2 regions of the Kribbella endophytica genome follow, and region 1 is predicted to be linked to the other one. Evidence: riboswitches for the same ligand, from Rfam matches in the RefSeq annotation. Region 1 holds a riboswitch; the other holds the start of a gene.
What was found. Region 1 has a riboswitch for cobalamin ahead of metE (5-methyltetrahydropteroyltriglutamate--homocysteine S-methyltransferase). Riboswitches for the same ligand answer to the same signal wherever they lie in the genome.

Region 2: it holds a riboswitch for cobalamin, as region 1 does, so the genes downstream of both, ACYVIO_RS40930 (ribonucleoside-diphosphate reductase subunit alpha) here and metE (5-methyltetrahydropteroyltriglutamate--homocysteine S-methyltransferase) in region 1, are expected to answer to the same signal.

The regions. Positions count from the first base shown of each region.
Region 1 covers NZ_BAAGUR010000004.1:398,630-405,895, forward strand. Annotated here, with positions in the region: gene ACYVIO_RS33695 (NmrA/HSCARG family protein) at 1-386, opposite strand, end outside; gene ACYVIO_RS33700 (MarR family winged helix-turn-helix transcriptional regulator) at 511-975, shown strand; gene ACYVIO_RS33705 (potassium transporter Kup) at 983-2,902, opposite strand; cobalamin riboswitch at 2,990-3,206, shown strand; gene metE (5-methyltetrahydropteroyltriglutamate--homocysteine S-methyltransferase) at 3,325-5,628, shown strand; gene rocD (ornithine--oxo-acid transaminase) at 5,702-6,904, shown strand; gene ACYVIO_RS33720 (VOC family protein) at 6,901-7,257, opposite strand.
Region 2 covers NZ_BAAGUR010000007.1:239,187-246,452, forward strand. Annotated here, with positions in the region: gene ACYVIO_RS40910 (3-methyladenine DNA glycosylase) at 1-102, shown strand, start outside; gene ACYVIO_RS40915 (DUF2255 family protein) at 112-513, shown strand; gene ACYVIO_RS40920 (class I SAM-dependent methyltransferase) at 506-1,417, opposite strand; gene ACYVIO_RS40925 (DinB family protein) at 1,739-2,320, shown strand; cobalamin riboswitch at 2,379-2,535, shown strand; gene ACYVIO_RS40930 (ribonucleoside-diphosphate reductase subunit alpha) at 2,667-5,615, shown strand; gene ACYVIO_RS40935 (ribonucleotide-diphosphate reductase subunit beta) at 5,612-6,673, shown strand; gene ACYVIO_RS40940 (HAD family hydrolase) at 6,813-7,266, opposite strand, start outside.

The DNA.
Region 1 (7,266 bases):
TGCGGGCGGGTGTCCTCGAGCGTCGACCAGATCACATGCTGTACGCCGGCATCACGCGCCGCGCGGGCCGCATTGCCGGCCTGCTCCAGTTCCATGTCGGCCGCAGACCGCGCAGCGACCTCCGCTTCGCTGCGCTGGGCGAAGTAGTTGGTGACGACGTACGCGCCGTACACGCCGTCGAACGCCTTGCGGAGGCTGTCCTCGTCATCCAGATCGGCCTCGACCACCTCGGCGCCGGCCGCGGCCAGCTTCTGCGCCGCCGCGCCGTTCGCGTTCCGGGTGATCGCCCGGACGGTGAACTGCTTCGCCGGGTCGGCCAGGATCGCCCGCACCAGGCCCCCGCCCTGGATACCGGTCGCGCCGACGACAGCGATGATCTCCGTCATGTCAAACTCCTTGATTGTCATGAATCTTGACTACTTCTCAGAGCGTAGACACCACCGGATGCTTAGTCAAATATCGTGACTATCACGTAGGATGACCACCAAAGGACGGCGGAAGGAGAGTCGGTTGGTCACCCGATCGGAGCGCAGGGCAGCGGATCCCGACCTGGGCGTGCTGTCCGGACGACTGCTGTTCGCGGTCCAGCGGGAGATGTTCGCGACGCTGGCGACGCAGGGGTTCGACGACCTCAAGTACCGCCACGGCGCCGTACTGGCCTATCTCGCCCCCGAAGGCGTCCGGGCGACCGAGCTGTCCCGGCTGTCCGGTCAGCACAAGCAGATCATCGGCACGCTGGTCGACGAGCTCGAAGCCCTCGGCTACCTGGAACGCCATCCCGACCCGAGCGACCGGCGCGCCAAGCTCGTCTGTCCGACCGAGCGCGGGCTGGCCCAGATGCGGGCCGCCGACGCGATCGTGGACGATATCGAGGCCCGGCACGCCGAGCGGCTGGGCGCGAAGAACTACCGGCAGTTCAAGCAGATGTTCCACGACATCACCGACCACCAGCGCGGCCGCAGCCCCGAGGAATAAGGCAGGCCTAGACGTCGATCCGCGATCCCATGATGACCACCCGGTCGCGAGGCAGCCCGAAGTACTCGGCGGCGTCGGCGCTGATGTGCGACGTGGCCACGAACAGCCGGCTCCGCCAGCGCGCCATGTCCGGGTGCTCACCGAGCCGCAGTTCGATCGTCGACAGGAAGTACGACGTGTCGCTCAGATCCAGCGACGCCACCTCGGAGCTCTGCTCGGCCGCCAGCCGCAGAACGGCGGCCACGTCCGGCGTCTGGACATAACCGAAGCGGGCCGTCACGTGGACGATCCGGTCGTCGTCGAACCCGAGGTCGTCGATCGTGATCCGCTCCGCGTCCTCGACCGTCGGCACCGGCTCGGTCTCGATCGACAGGATCACGACGTTCTCGTGCAGGATGTGGTTGTGCTCGACGTTCGCGCGCATCGCCAGCGGCACAGTGTCCTTGCCACGGTTGAGGAAGACCGCCGTACCGGGCACCCGGCGTAGCGGCGGCTGCGCCTCGTGCAGCTCGTTGATGAACGTCGTCAGCGAGCCTTCCTGACGCTCGCGGCGGGCAGTGACCAGCGAACGCCCGCGCTGCCAGGTGGTGAGCACGGTGAAGACCGTGATGCCGATCAGCAGCGGCAGCCAGGCGCCGTGGACGAGCTTGGTCAGGTTCGCCGCGAGGAACAGCAGCTCGATCGACAGGAAGACTGCTCCTCCGCCGATCACCACCCACATCGGCTTACCCCACTGCTTGCGGACGATGTAGAAGAACAGCACGGTGTTGATCGTGACCGTGGCCGTGACCGCCATGCCGAAGGCGAACGCGAGCGCGGCGGAGGTCTGGAACGCGAAGACCAGCGTCAGCACCGAGATCATCAGCGCCCAGTTGATCCACGGCACGTAGATCTGCCCGATCGTCTTGCTCGACGTGTGCAGGATCCGCAGCCGCGGCAGGTAGCCGAGCTGCACCGCCTGGCGGGCGACCGAGAACGCACCGGTGATGACCGCTTGAGACGCGATGACAGTCGCCGCAGTGGCGAGCAGAACCAGTGGGATCCGTCCCCACTCGGGCACGAGCAGGAAGAACGGGCTGCTGACCGACGACTCGTCCTTCAGCACCAGCGCGCCCTGGCCGAGGTAGCTCAGGATGCACGCCGGGAACACGAGGATCAGCCAGGCCCGGGTGATCGGCGCGCGGCCGAAGTGCCCGAGGTCGGCGTACAGGGCCTCGGCGCCGGTGATCGCGAGCACGACCGCGGCCAGCGCGAAGAACGCGTGGCCGAAGTGGTTGGTCAGGAAGCCGATCGCGTACGTCGGCGACAGCGCCTTCAGGATCTCCGGGTGCCGCGTGATCCCGCCGATGCCGGCGGCACCGATGGTGACGAACCACAGCACCATCACCAGACCGAACGACCGGCCGATCCGGCCGGTGCCGAGGCGTTGCAGCGTGAACAGCACCACGATGATCGTCGCGGTGATCGGTACGACGTACGCGTCGAGCCCCGGCTGGACGACCTTCAGACCCTCGACCGCGGACAGCACCGAGATGGCCGGCGTGATCATCGAGTCGCCGAAGAACAGCGACGCGCCGAAGATGCCGAGCCCGGCCAGGATCACCTTGGTCCGCCGGCTGCCGTTGGTCCCGTGGCTGCGGATCAGCGTGATCAGCGCGAGGATGCCGCCCTCGCCCTGGTTGTCCGCGCGCAGCACCAGCAGCACGTACTTGATCGTCACGATGATCGTGACCGCCCAGAAGATCAGCGACACGATCCCGAACACGCTGTCGGCCGAGACCGGCACCGGGTGCGGGTCGCCGGGGTTGAACACGGTCTGGATCGTGTAGATCGGGCTGGTCCCGATATCCCCGAACACGACGCCGAGCGCGCCGATGGTCAGCAGGGTCCGGGACTGCACGCGGCCGTCCGCTTCATCGGCGGTCATCGCGTCAGCCTGTTCACGCGCGCATTGAACCACCCCCAGTTGGCTGGCAGACCGATCACACTCGCCTGGTGCTGTGAGAATTCTGTGAGAAAGTGGTGACGCAGTGGTTCGGCCCGATCGCCAGTCGGGTCGTCGTAAGAGGGAACCCGGTGGAACTCCGGGACTGCCCCGCAGCGGTGAGTGGGAACGACCGCCGTCATCAGCACTGGACCGGAGGACCGGTCTGGGAAGCGACGGCCAGTAGGTGTCCGGAACGACGGACGCGCCCACGAGTCCGAAGACCTGCCCCTGCCCGCCGTACGTCGTCGTACGGCGGTGACCGCGTGACCTCGTGGGAAGGTCGGCCGTGCGCGACCTGTCGCGCCTGCCTGCTGTTCTCCGGGGTACGGGGTCTTCGAGACTGCCTCGCCAAGGAGAGACACTTGAACACCCAGTCAGCCGCACGATCCACCGTGTACGGCTACCCGCGCCAAGGCCCGAACCGCGAGCTGAAGAAGGCCATCGAGGGCTACTGGAAGGGCACCGTCAACGCGGACGCCCTCCGGCAGACCGCCGCCGAACTGCGCAAGGCCAACTGGCAGCAACTCGCTGCCGACGGCATCGACGAGGTCCCCACCGGTGACTTCTCGTACTACGACCACGTGCTCGACACGTCGGTCCTGCTCGGCGCGATCCCCGAGCGGCACCGGGCGGCCGTGGCCGCGGACCCGCTGGACGGGTACTTCGCGATGGCTCGCGGCACCCAGGAGGTCGCGCCGCTCGAGATGACCAAGTGGTTCGACACCAACTACCACTACCTCGTCCCCGAGCTCGGCCCCGACACCACCTTCACCGCCGACACCAGCAAGCAGGTCGCCGAGCTTCGCGAAGCACTCGATCTCGGCCTGACCGCCAGGCCGGTCGTCGTCGGCCCGATCACCTACCTGCTGCTGGCCAAGCCCGCGCCGGGCGTCGACGAGCACTTCGAGCCACTGTCGCTGCTCGACAAGATCCTGCCCGTGTACGCCGAAGTGCTCGCCGACCTGCGCGCCGCCGGCGCCGGCTGGGTGCAGCTGGACGAGCCCGCCCTGGTCCAGGACCGCTCGCCCGACGAGCTCGACCTGACCGCCCGCGCGTACGCCGTACTGGGCGGTCTGACCGATCGCCCGCGCCTGCTCGTCGCGTCGTACTTCGACCGGCTCGGCAAGGCGCTGCCTGTGCTCGCCAAGTCGCCGGTCGAGGGCCTGGCGATCGACTTCACCGGTCCCGCGGAGGGCAACCTCGACGATCTGGTCGCGTCCTCCGAGGTCCGCTCCAAGCGGCTCGTCGCGGGCGTCGTCAACGGCCGCAACATCTGGATCAACGACCTGACCAAGTCGCTGGCCACGCTGACCCGGCTGCGCTCGCTGGCCGGTCAGGTCGACGTCAGCGCGTCGTGCCCGCTCCTGCACGTCCCGTACGACGTCGCAGCCGAGGACGGCATCGACCCCGAGGTCGCGCGCTGGCTGGCGTTCGCCCGGCAGAAGTCCGCCGAGATCGCCACGCTGACCCATGGCTTCACCGAAGGCGCCGAAGCGATCGCCGACCAGCTGAACGCGAACCGGGCAGCCCTGGACTCCCGGAGCGGCTCGGCGCTGACCAACAACCCGGACGTCCGGGCGCGGGTCGCCGCCGTCACCGCGGCGGACAGCCGCCGCTCCACGCCGTACGCCGAACGCAGCGCCGCCCAGCAGGCGCGGCTCGGTCTGCCGTTGCTCCCGACCACCACTGTCGGCTCGTTCCCCCAGACCGGCGAGCTGCGCAAGGCGCGCGCCGACCTGCGCGCCGGGCGGATCGACGCGACGCAGTACGACGAGCGCATCGAGGCCGAGATCCAGGAGGTGCTCGCGTTCCAGGAGAAGGCCGGGCTCGACGTTCTCGTGCACGGTGAGCCCGAGCGCAACGACATGGTCCAGTACTTCGCCGAGCAGCTCGACGGGTACCTGGCGACGCAGCACGGCTGGGTCCAGTCGTACGGCACCCGGTACGTCCGGCCGCCGGTGCTGGTCGGCGACATCTCCCGCCCGGAGCCGATGACGGTTCGCTGGTGGGCGTACTCGCAGCTGCAGACCGAGCGTCCGGTCAAGGGCATGCTGACCGGACCGGTGACGATGCTCGCCTGGTCGTTCGTCCGTGACGACCAGCCGCGCAGCGACACCGCACGTCAGGTCGCGCTGGCGCTGCGGGACGAGGTGAACGACCTGGAAGCGGCCGGCGCCGCGGTGATCCAGGTCGACGAGCCGGCCCTGCGCGAGACCCTGCCGCTGCGGCAGGCCGACCGTGCGGCGTACTTGAACTGGGGCACCGAGGTGTTCCGGCTGACGACCAGCGGCGTGCGTGCGGACACTCAGATCCACACGCACATGTGTTATGTCGAGTTCGGCGACATCCTCAACGCGCTGGACGAGATGGAGGCCGACGTCGCGAGCCTCGAAGCGGCCCGTTCGCACATGCAGGTCGCCCACGAGCTCGGCGACGCCGGCTACCCGCGTGGCGTCGGGCCGGGCGTCTACGACATCCACTCCCCGCGCGTGCCCGGTACGCCGGAGGTCGTCTCGCTGCTGGAGAAGGGCCTGGCCGCGATCCCGGCCGAGCGCCTGTGGGTCAATCCCGACTGCGGCCTGAAGACCCGCGGCTGGCCCGAGGTCCGCGACTCGCTCGACAACTTGGTCGGCGCGGCCCGGACTGTCCGCGAACAGCTCAGCTGATTCCGTAGCAGGTGGTACAGAGTTATGCTTCGCTGTACCACCTGTTACCCCTGAGCCTCGAGAGGACGGCCCCGTGATCGATCCGGTGACGCTGGAAGAGCAGTACGGCGCGCACAACTACCACCCGCTCCCGGTCACCATCGCGCACGGCGAGGGGGCCTGGGTCACCGACACCAACGGGCAGCGCTACCTCGACTGCCTGGCCGGCTACTCCGCGCTCAACTTCGGTCACCGGCACCCGGCGCTGATCGCCGCCGCGACCGAGCAGCTCGGCCGGGTCACGCTGACCAGCCGGGCCTTCCACCACGACCAGCTCGGCCCGTTCTGCGCGGAGCTGGCCGCGCTGGCCGGCAAGGACGCGGTCCTGCCGATGAACTCCGGCGCCGAAGCCGTCGAGACCGCGCTCAAGCTGGCGCGCCGCTGGGGCTACCTGGTCAAGGGCGTACCGGACGGCAACGCCACCATCATCGTTGCTGACGGCAACTTCCATGGCCGGACCATCAGCATCATCAGCTTCTCCGGCGACGCGGTCGCGCACGACAACTACGGGCCGTACACGCCGGGCTTCCGCTCCGTCCCGTACGGCGACGCCGCCGCACTGGAGGCCGCGATCGACGAGACCACGGTCGCGGTGCTGCTCGAGCCGGTGCAGGGCGAGGCCGGCGTGATCGTCCCGCCCGAGGGCTACCTTGCGGCCGTTCGCGCGGCCTGTACGGCGAACAACGTGCTGATGATCGCCGACGAGATCCAGTCGGGTCTCGGCCGCGCCGGCGCGACCTTCGCGAGCGAGCGGGCGGGCGTCGTACCGGATGTGTACATCCTCGGGAAGGCACTCGGCGGCGGCATCGTCGCGCTGTCGGCCGTGGTCACGGACCGGGCGATCATGGACGTCATCACGCCGGGCACCCACGGCAGCACCTTCGGCGGCAACCCGCTCGCCGCCGCGGTCGGGCGCGCGGTGGTGAAGCTGCTCGAACCGGGTGATCTCCAGCTGCACGCACGCGACCTGGAGACCGCGCTCCGCGAGCGACTCGAACCGCTCAGCGCGCACGGTCTGGTCGGACTGCGCGTCCACGGTCTCTGGGCCGGGCTCGATCTCGACCCCGCGCTCGGCACCGGTCGCGATCTCTGCGAGAAGCTTGCGGAGCACGGCGTACTGGCCAAGGACACCCACGGTTCGACGATCCGGCTCTCGCCGCCGCTGACCATCACGAGCACCACGCTCGACTGGCTCACCGAACGCTTCACGCTGGCACTGAAGTCCTTGGCCGCCTAGGCCGCGCCCCAGACGAGGCAGAACTCGTTGCCGTCGGGGTCGCGGAAGGTCGCCCACTCGTCCCCGTCGTAGATATCCAGTGCCCTGGTCGCGCCGAGCCCCAGGACGCGCTCGATCGCGGCGTCCCGGCGCTCCGCCGGGACCCGCAGGTCGAGGTGCACCGGGTTCTTCCGCTTCGCCGGCAGGTCGGGCACCACGCAGAAGTCGATCCGGACCGTTGCCCCGTGCAACTCGACGACCTCGTCACCGTTGGCCCGCAGCTCACCGCCGAGGAACCGCTGCCAGAACCGTCCGAGCGCCCAGGGATCGAGGCAGTCGACAGCGATCGCGGCCAGCTCCGGTACGTCGTCCATACGGCCATT
Region 2 (7,266 bases), on a different contig from region 1:
GAGTACGCCGCCGCCCAACGCGCCTTCGCAGAACGCTCCAAGCCCCTCCGAGAACAACTCGTCGCCCTCTGCGACAACCTGCTCAACACCACCAGTCACTAGCCTCGAGACATGGCTGAGCTCTGGACTCCCGACGACCTCCAGCGAATCGCTGCCGCCGACGAACTGCAGATCGCCCCCAGACGCACCGACGGAACCCTGCGGCGCTGGGTGCCGATCTGGGTGGTGTCCGTCGATCAGCAGGTGTACGTCCGCACCTGGTACCGCCGAGACACCGGTTGGTTCGCTCACGTACTCGAGTCCCACCGGGCCTGCATCCGCGTTCCGGGCTTGCAGGCCGACGTCTCCGTCGAGGACGTCGGCACCGGATCGGAGCAGCTACGGCTGAAAGTCGACGAGGCCTACCGCACGAAGTACGCGCGCTACGGCACCTCGACCGTCGACCAGATGGTGGCAGCCGAAGCGGCAGCCACCACGCTGCTACTCACCCCGGAGCATGACCGTCTCAGCTGACCTTCGTCGCCTTCAGTGCGAACAGCAACGGGATCCGTGGCGCATCGTCCGGCAAACGCCACCAGCCTTCTGGCGTCTGGACCATCGACGGCCAGCGCGGCCATTGCAGCACCTCGGACTCGCGCAAGCTGTCGATCCGCAGCCCCGCAGCCGACAGCGTCGTGACCAACTCCCCCAGCCCGTGCATCCACTCGTAGCTGGTGTTGCGGCCGGGCACCTCGTCGCCTGTGTACGTGACAGTCGACTCGTGCGCGATCGCCCCACGCCCTTCCAAGTAGTCGTGCCGCAGCACCAACTCCTCGGACTCCCCCGGCAGCCCAACCGGCCGCAGCGAATTCAGCAACGGATGGAACTCGACGATGTACACGAACCCACCCGGCTTCAGCAGCCCACTGACCACCTCGGCCCACTTCGCCAGGTCAGGCAGATAACAGAGCGCACCCTTGCCCGTGTAGACGACATCGAACTGCCGCCCGCTGAACGCCTCGCCCGCGTCGTACACGTTCGCCCGCACGTACTCGATCCCGGCGCCGGCCGCATCGGCCAACCGCCGCGCCTCGTCCAGCGACCGCCCCGAAAGATCCAGCCCGAACGTCTTCGCGCCCTTCCGGGCAAAGGCGATCGTCTCGGTCCCCAGGTGACACTGCAGGTGCACGACATCCCGCCCGCCGAGCTCCCCCAGGTCGTCCCACTCGTAGTCGGCGAACCAGAACTCCGCCGGCCGCTCGTAGAACGCGCTCGCCGCGTGCAGCGGAGCCCGCGCGTCCCAGTCCGCCTCGTTCGCGGCCACCCGCGCCAGCTCGTCAGCCTCCAACGCCACCGGCTTCTCCTTCTGTCGCCTGGTCCGGTCCTCGTCCTCCCAGTCTCTCCAGGCCCAGGTCCAGGCATCCCCACTCAGGCTCATTTCCGCTCACCCGGCGACACGAGTTTCCCCCTCGGAAGCAGTCCCGTGAGCAGTCACCGCGCCCCCGGACCGTCCCGAGAACGTTCCCCCAGCTCTGCTCACCCAGCGTGACTCTACTCTCGTCGGCCACGCTGAGTAATCACGTTTGGGTCTCACTCCGCACCATCTCCCCGGTCGCGCTCGCACTAGCAGTCGACCACCGGAAGCACCAGCACCGACACGCTGTGCTGATTGACTTTCCGACGTTCGCTCGACCACAATTCGAACACATGTTCGATGCAAGGACAAACCGCGGGGAATCGGGGAGCGTGAGGATCTGTGATGCCGGAACCGTTCGACTGGGACATCCTGGAGCGACCGTCGGCGATGGCGATGGTGCGGGGCCAGCTCGGTTTCAGCTGGATGGTGCTGGCCCAGCGACTGGCCAGACTCACCGACGACGAGTACTTCTGGCGACCGAGCGCGGAGGCACTGACCGTCGTACGGCGCCGGCACGCCGGCCGCTTCCGGTCGCTCGGGTCGGGTGAGTGGGTGGCGCAGTGGCCGGACGAGCCGGACCATCGCGGGCCCCGCACGATCGCCTGGCTGATCGCCCATCTGACCGAGACGTTCTTCGAGCGCTGGGAGTGGACCTTCGGCGAGAAGCTCCAGGGCCGCACCGACATCACGTTGCACGGCAACGCCCGGGACGCGGTCGCCTGGTTGACCCACTGGGTCAACGCCTGGCAGGAGTCCATCGCGGCTTTGGAGGAGGACCAGGCGATGACGGTCGGCCTCAGCCAGGCCACCGAGCTGGACGCCGCGGAGCCGTTCGGCCACGTCGTCCTGCGGCTCAACCGGGAGCTGATCCACCATGGATCGGAGATCATGACGCTCCAGGATCTGCATGCGCTGGCCGCCTGAAACCACTAGATGTGCGACACGCGGCGCGTCAATGCACTACATGTCGGGGTCTACCGCTAATGTTCTGCGTGCTGGTGGTTCTGCCCGGGTGACGCGACCAAGCGCGGCCGGGCGGAGGCAAGAGGGGAATCCGGTGCGAGTCCGGAGCTGCCCCGCAACGGTGAGCGGACAGGTCGTCCGCGAGTCCGAGTACCTGCCACTGGTGCGCGTACCGCCGGTACGCGTCGGTCCGAGACCTCGTGGGTGGGTCGGTGGGCGTCAAGGCAGTCGTACTCGCCGTACTGCCTTGCGTCGCGCGCTCTCGCACAGGTCATGGTCCCCCGGAACTCGCGTGGAGAGAGCGCCTGTGACCATCGTTTCGTCTTCGTCGCCGACCGCATCGGGCACCCTGCCCGACGCGCAGGCCGCGTCCCAGCTGACCGTCGTCCGCCGCGACGGCACCAGCACCGCATTCGACCCGACCAAGATCGCGGTCGCGGTGAGCAAGGCCTTCCTGGCCGTCGAGGGTGCCGAGGCCGGCACCAGCCACCGGGTCCGTGACCTGGTCACCGACCTGACCGCCCGCGTCGTCACGGCCCTGACCAGCCGCGGCGACTCGCGGCGCAGCGTCCAGGTCGAGGACATCCAGGACCAGGTCGAGCTGGCCCTGATGCGCGCGGGAGAGCATCAGGTCGCCCGCGCCTACGTCCTGTACCGCGAAGAGCGCACCAAGGCCCGGACGCCGGCCGACGCGGCCGGGGTCACCGAGGCGCCGGCCGTCACTGTCCGTGCTGCCGACGGAAACACAGCGCCACTGGACGTCGCCCGGCTCCGGCTCGTCATCGCCGAGGCGGCCGCCGGCCTGGACGCCGTCGACCCCGAGCAGATCCTCGACGAGACGCTCGGCTCCTGCTACGACGGCATCGCCCAGCACGAGGTCGAGCTCGCCCTGGTGATGGCCGCCCGGTCGTACGTCGAGACCGAGCCGCAGTACAGCCAGGCCGCCGCGCGCCTGCTGCTCGACCAGATCCGCCGCGAGACGCTCGGCCGCGTGCACGGCGAGCCCCGGCAGGCGACCCAGGCCGACATGAGCACGGCGTACGCCGAGTACTTCCCGCGCTACGTCAGCACCGGGATCGAGGCCGGTCTGCTCGACCCCGAGCTGGCCACCTTCGACCTCCCCCGGCTCGCCGCGGCGATCAAGCCCGAGCGCGACCTGGACTTCGCGTTCCTCGGCCTGCAGACCCTCTACGACCGGTACCTGCTGCACATCGACAAGATCCGGTTCGAGCTGCCGCAGGCGTTCTACCTGCGCGTCGCGATGGGCATGGCGCTCAAGGAGGACGACCGGGAGACGCGGGCGCTGGAGTTCTACGAGCTGCTCAGCTCGTTCCGCTTCATGTCCTCGACGCCGACGCTGTTCAACTCCGGCACCACCCGGCCGCAGCTGTCGTCGTGCTTCCTGACCACGGTCGACGACGACCTGTCCGGCATCTTCGCCGGCATCCGCAACAACGCCCTCCTGGCCAAGTACTCCGGTGGCCTCGGCAACGACTGGACCCCGGTCCGCGGCATCGGCGCCAAGATCCGCGGGACCAACGGCGAGTCGCAGGGCGTCGTACCGTTCCTGAAGATCGCCAACGACACCGCGGTCGCGGTCAACCAGGGCGGCAAGCGCAAGGGCGCGGTCTGCGCCTACCTCGAGACCTGGCACATGGACATCGAGGAGTTCCTCGACCTGCGCAAGAACACCGGTGACGAGCGCCGCCGCACCCACGACATGAACACGGCGAACTGGGTGCCCGACCTGTTCCTGCAGCGGGTCGAGGCCGGCGGCGACTGGACGCTGTTCTCGCCCGACGAGGTCCCGGACCTGCACGACCTGTACGGCGCGGCCTTCGCGACGGCGTACGAGAACTACGAGGCGGCCGCCGATCGCGGCGAGATCCGGGTGTTCCGCCGGGTCAAGGCCGTCGACCTGTGGCGCCGGATGCTGACCGTGCTGTTCGAGACCGGTCACCCGTGGATCACCTTCAAGGACGCCTGCAACCTGCGCTCCCCACAGCAGCACGACGGCGTGGTGCACTCCTCCAACCTGTGCACCGAGATCACGCTGAACACCACCGTCGACGAGACCGCAGTCTGCAACCTCGGCTCGGTCAACCTGGTCGCCCACCTGACCGAGAGCGGTCTGGACGCGGAACTGCTGCGCGACACCGTGAAGACCGCGGTCCGGATGCTCGACAACGTGATCGACGTGAACTTCTACACCACGCCGGAGTCGGAGCGCGCGAACCAGCGGCACCGCCCGGTCGGCCTCGGCCTGATGGGCTTCGCCGACGCGCTGTTCGCGCTGCGCATCCCGTACTCGTCCGACGCGGCCGTCGAGTTCGCCGACGTCTCGATGGAGGCGATCAGCTACCACGCGATCGCGGCGTCGACCGAGCTCGCCGCCGAGCGCGGGACGTACCAGACGTACGACGGATCGCTGTGGAGCCAGGGCGTGCTGCCGATCGACTCGCTCGAGCTGCTGCGTTCGGCGCGCGAGGGCGACGTCCAGCTGGACACCGGCCGGACGCTCGACTGGGAGGCGCTGCGCGCGAAGGTGTTGAAGGACGGCATGCGCAACTCCAACGTGCTGGCGATCGCGCCGACCGCGACGATCTCCAACATCTGTGGGGTCAGCCAATCGATCGAGCCGACGTACAGCAACCTGTTCGTGAAGTCGAACATGTCCGGTGAGTTCACCGTCGCGAACCCGTACCTGGTCGCCGACCTGAAGGCGCGCGGGCTGTGGGACCAGGTGATGGTCTCGGACCTGAAGTACCACGACGGTGTGCTGAGCCGGATCGAGCGGATCCCGGCCGACCTGCGCGAGCTGTACGCGACCGCGTTCGAGATCGAGCCGCTCTGGCTGATCAAGGCGGCGTCGCGGCGGCAGAAGTGGATCGACCAGGCGCAGTCGCTGAACCTCTACATGTCGGCCCCGTCCGGCAAGGCGCTCGACGAGCTGTACCGCTCGGCCTGGCGGTACGGACTGAAGACGACGTACTACCTGCGTTCCCAGTCGGCGACGCACGTCGAGAAGTCGACTCTGAAGGGGACGGACGGTCGACTCAACGCCGTACCGGTCGCCCCGGCCGCAGCTCCGGCACCGGCCGCTCCCGCGGCGGTTCCGGGTCCGGTGGCCTCTCCGGTCGCCGCCGTACCGGCCACTCCCCCGCCGGCGGTGCCGGTCGTCCCGATGGACGACACGTTGCTCCCGGCTCCTGCTCTGTGCAAGATCGACGACCCTGACTGCGAGGCCTGCCAGTGACCACCACCTCCACCGGACTCGGTGAGATCACCGTCGGCGCCGGCCGTGTCGAGGTCGCCGACAAGGCGATGATCAACGCGCGCGCCGACGTCAACCAGCTGCTCCCGCTGAAGTACCAGTGGGCCTGGGACAAGTACCTTGCCGCCTGCAACAACCACTGGATGCCGACCGAGGTCTCCATGCAGGCCGACATCGCGCTGTGGAAGTCGAAGGACGGCCTCACCGAGGACGAGCGCCTGATGCTCAAGCGCAACCTCGGCTTCTTCGCCACCGCGGAGTCCCTGGTCGCGAACAACATCGTGCTCGCGGTCTACCGTCAGCTGACCAACCCCGAGTGCCGGCAGTACCTGCTGCGCCAGGCGTTCGAGGAGGCCGTGCACACGCACACCTTCCAGTACATCTGCACCTCGCTCGGGCTGGACGAGGGCGAGCTGTTCAACATGTACCGCGAGGTCCCGTCGATCTCCGACAAGGACGCCTGGGCGCTGAAGTACACCCGGCACCTGGAGGACGGCAACTTCCGGACCGGTACGCCGGAGGCCGACACCGACTTCCTGCGCGACCTGATCGCGTTCTACGTGGTCTTCGAGGGCATGTGGTTCTACACCGGGTTCGCGCAGATCCTGTCGCTCGGCCGGCGCAACAAGATGGTCGGCATCGCCGAGCAGTACCAGTACATCCTGCGCGACGAGTCGATCCACCTGAACTTCGGCATCGACTGCATCAACCAGATCAAGCTGGAGAACCCGCACCTGTGGACGGCCGAGTTCCAGGCCGAGGTCCGCCAGATGCTCACCGAGGCCTGCGAGCTAGAGGTCGCCTACGGCCGCGCCACCATGCCCAACGGCATGCTCGGCCTGACCGCCGACCTGTGCGAGCAGTACATGCACTTCGTCACCGACCGCCGCGCCGAACAGATCGGCCTCCAGCCCATCTTCGGCGAGTCCCGCAACCCCTTCGGCTGGATGTCCGAGGTCATGGACCTCAAGAAGGAAAAGAACTTCTTCGAAACCCGAGTCATCGAGTACCAGTCAGCCTCAGGCCTCACCTGGGACTGAACAGAGGGCATCTCCGCCACGGAGCGGCGATGCCTCACCCATCGGCCGTCGTACCTGACCCGGAACTGACCGGCGCGATTGGAAGGCCGCCTTACCCTCAGCCGGGACTGACCGGCGCGGATGGGCGGCCGTCGCACTCTCAGCCGGGATTAACCGGCGCGAACGGGAGGCCGTCGTAGGCCTCCCGGAGCGCGGACAGTGTCTCGTGCACCTGGACGGCGCCGGCGGACAGCAGTTCGCCGGCGCCGGTTCCGCCGGTGCGGAGCGCGACGCACGGCAGACCGATCCGCGCCGCCGCCTCGCAGTCCCACACAGAGTCCCCGATCATGACTGCCCGCCCGTCGTCGTACCCGTCGAGCGCGACCTCGAGCAGCTCCGGATCAGGCTTGGTACCCGACGCGTCGTCACCACTGACCCACCGGTCGCCGCCCAACGCGTCGAACTCCAGCAGCTTCACGTAGTGCTCGATGTGTTCACGCGCTCCGGAGCTCGCCAGCACCACCCGCCAGCCACGTTCCTTCGCCGCGGCCAGCGCATCATGCGCCCCCTCGAACAGCCGCACCTCGTGCAGCATCGGGTCGAACTCCTGCTTC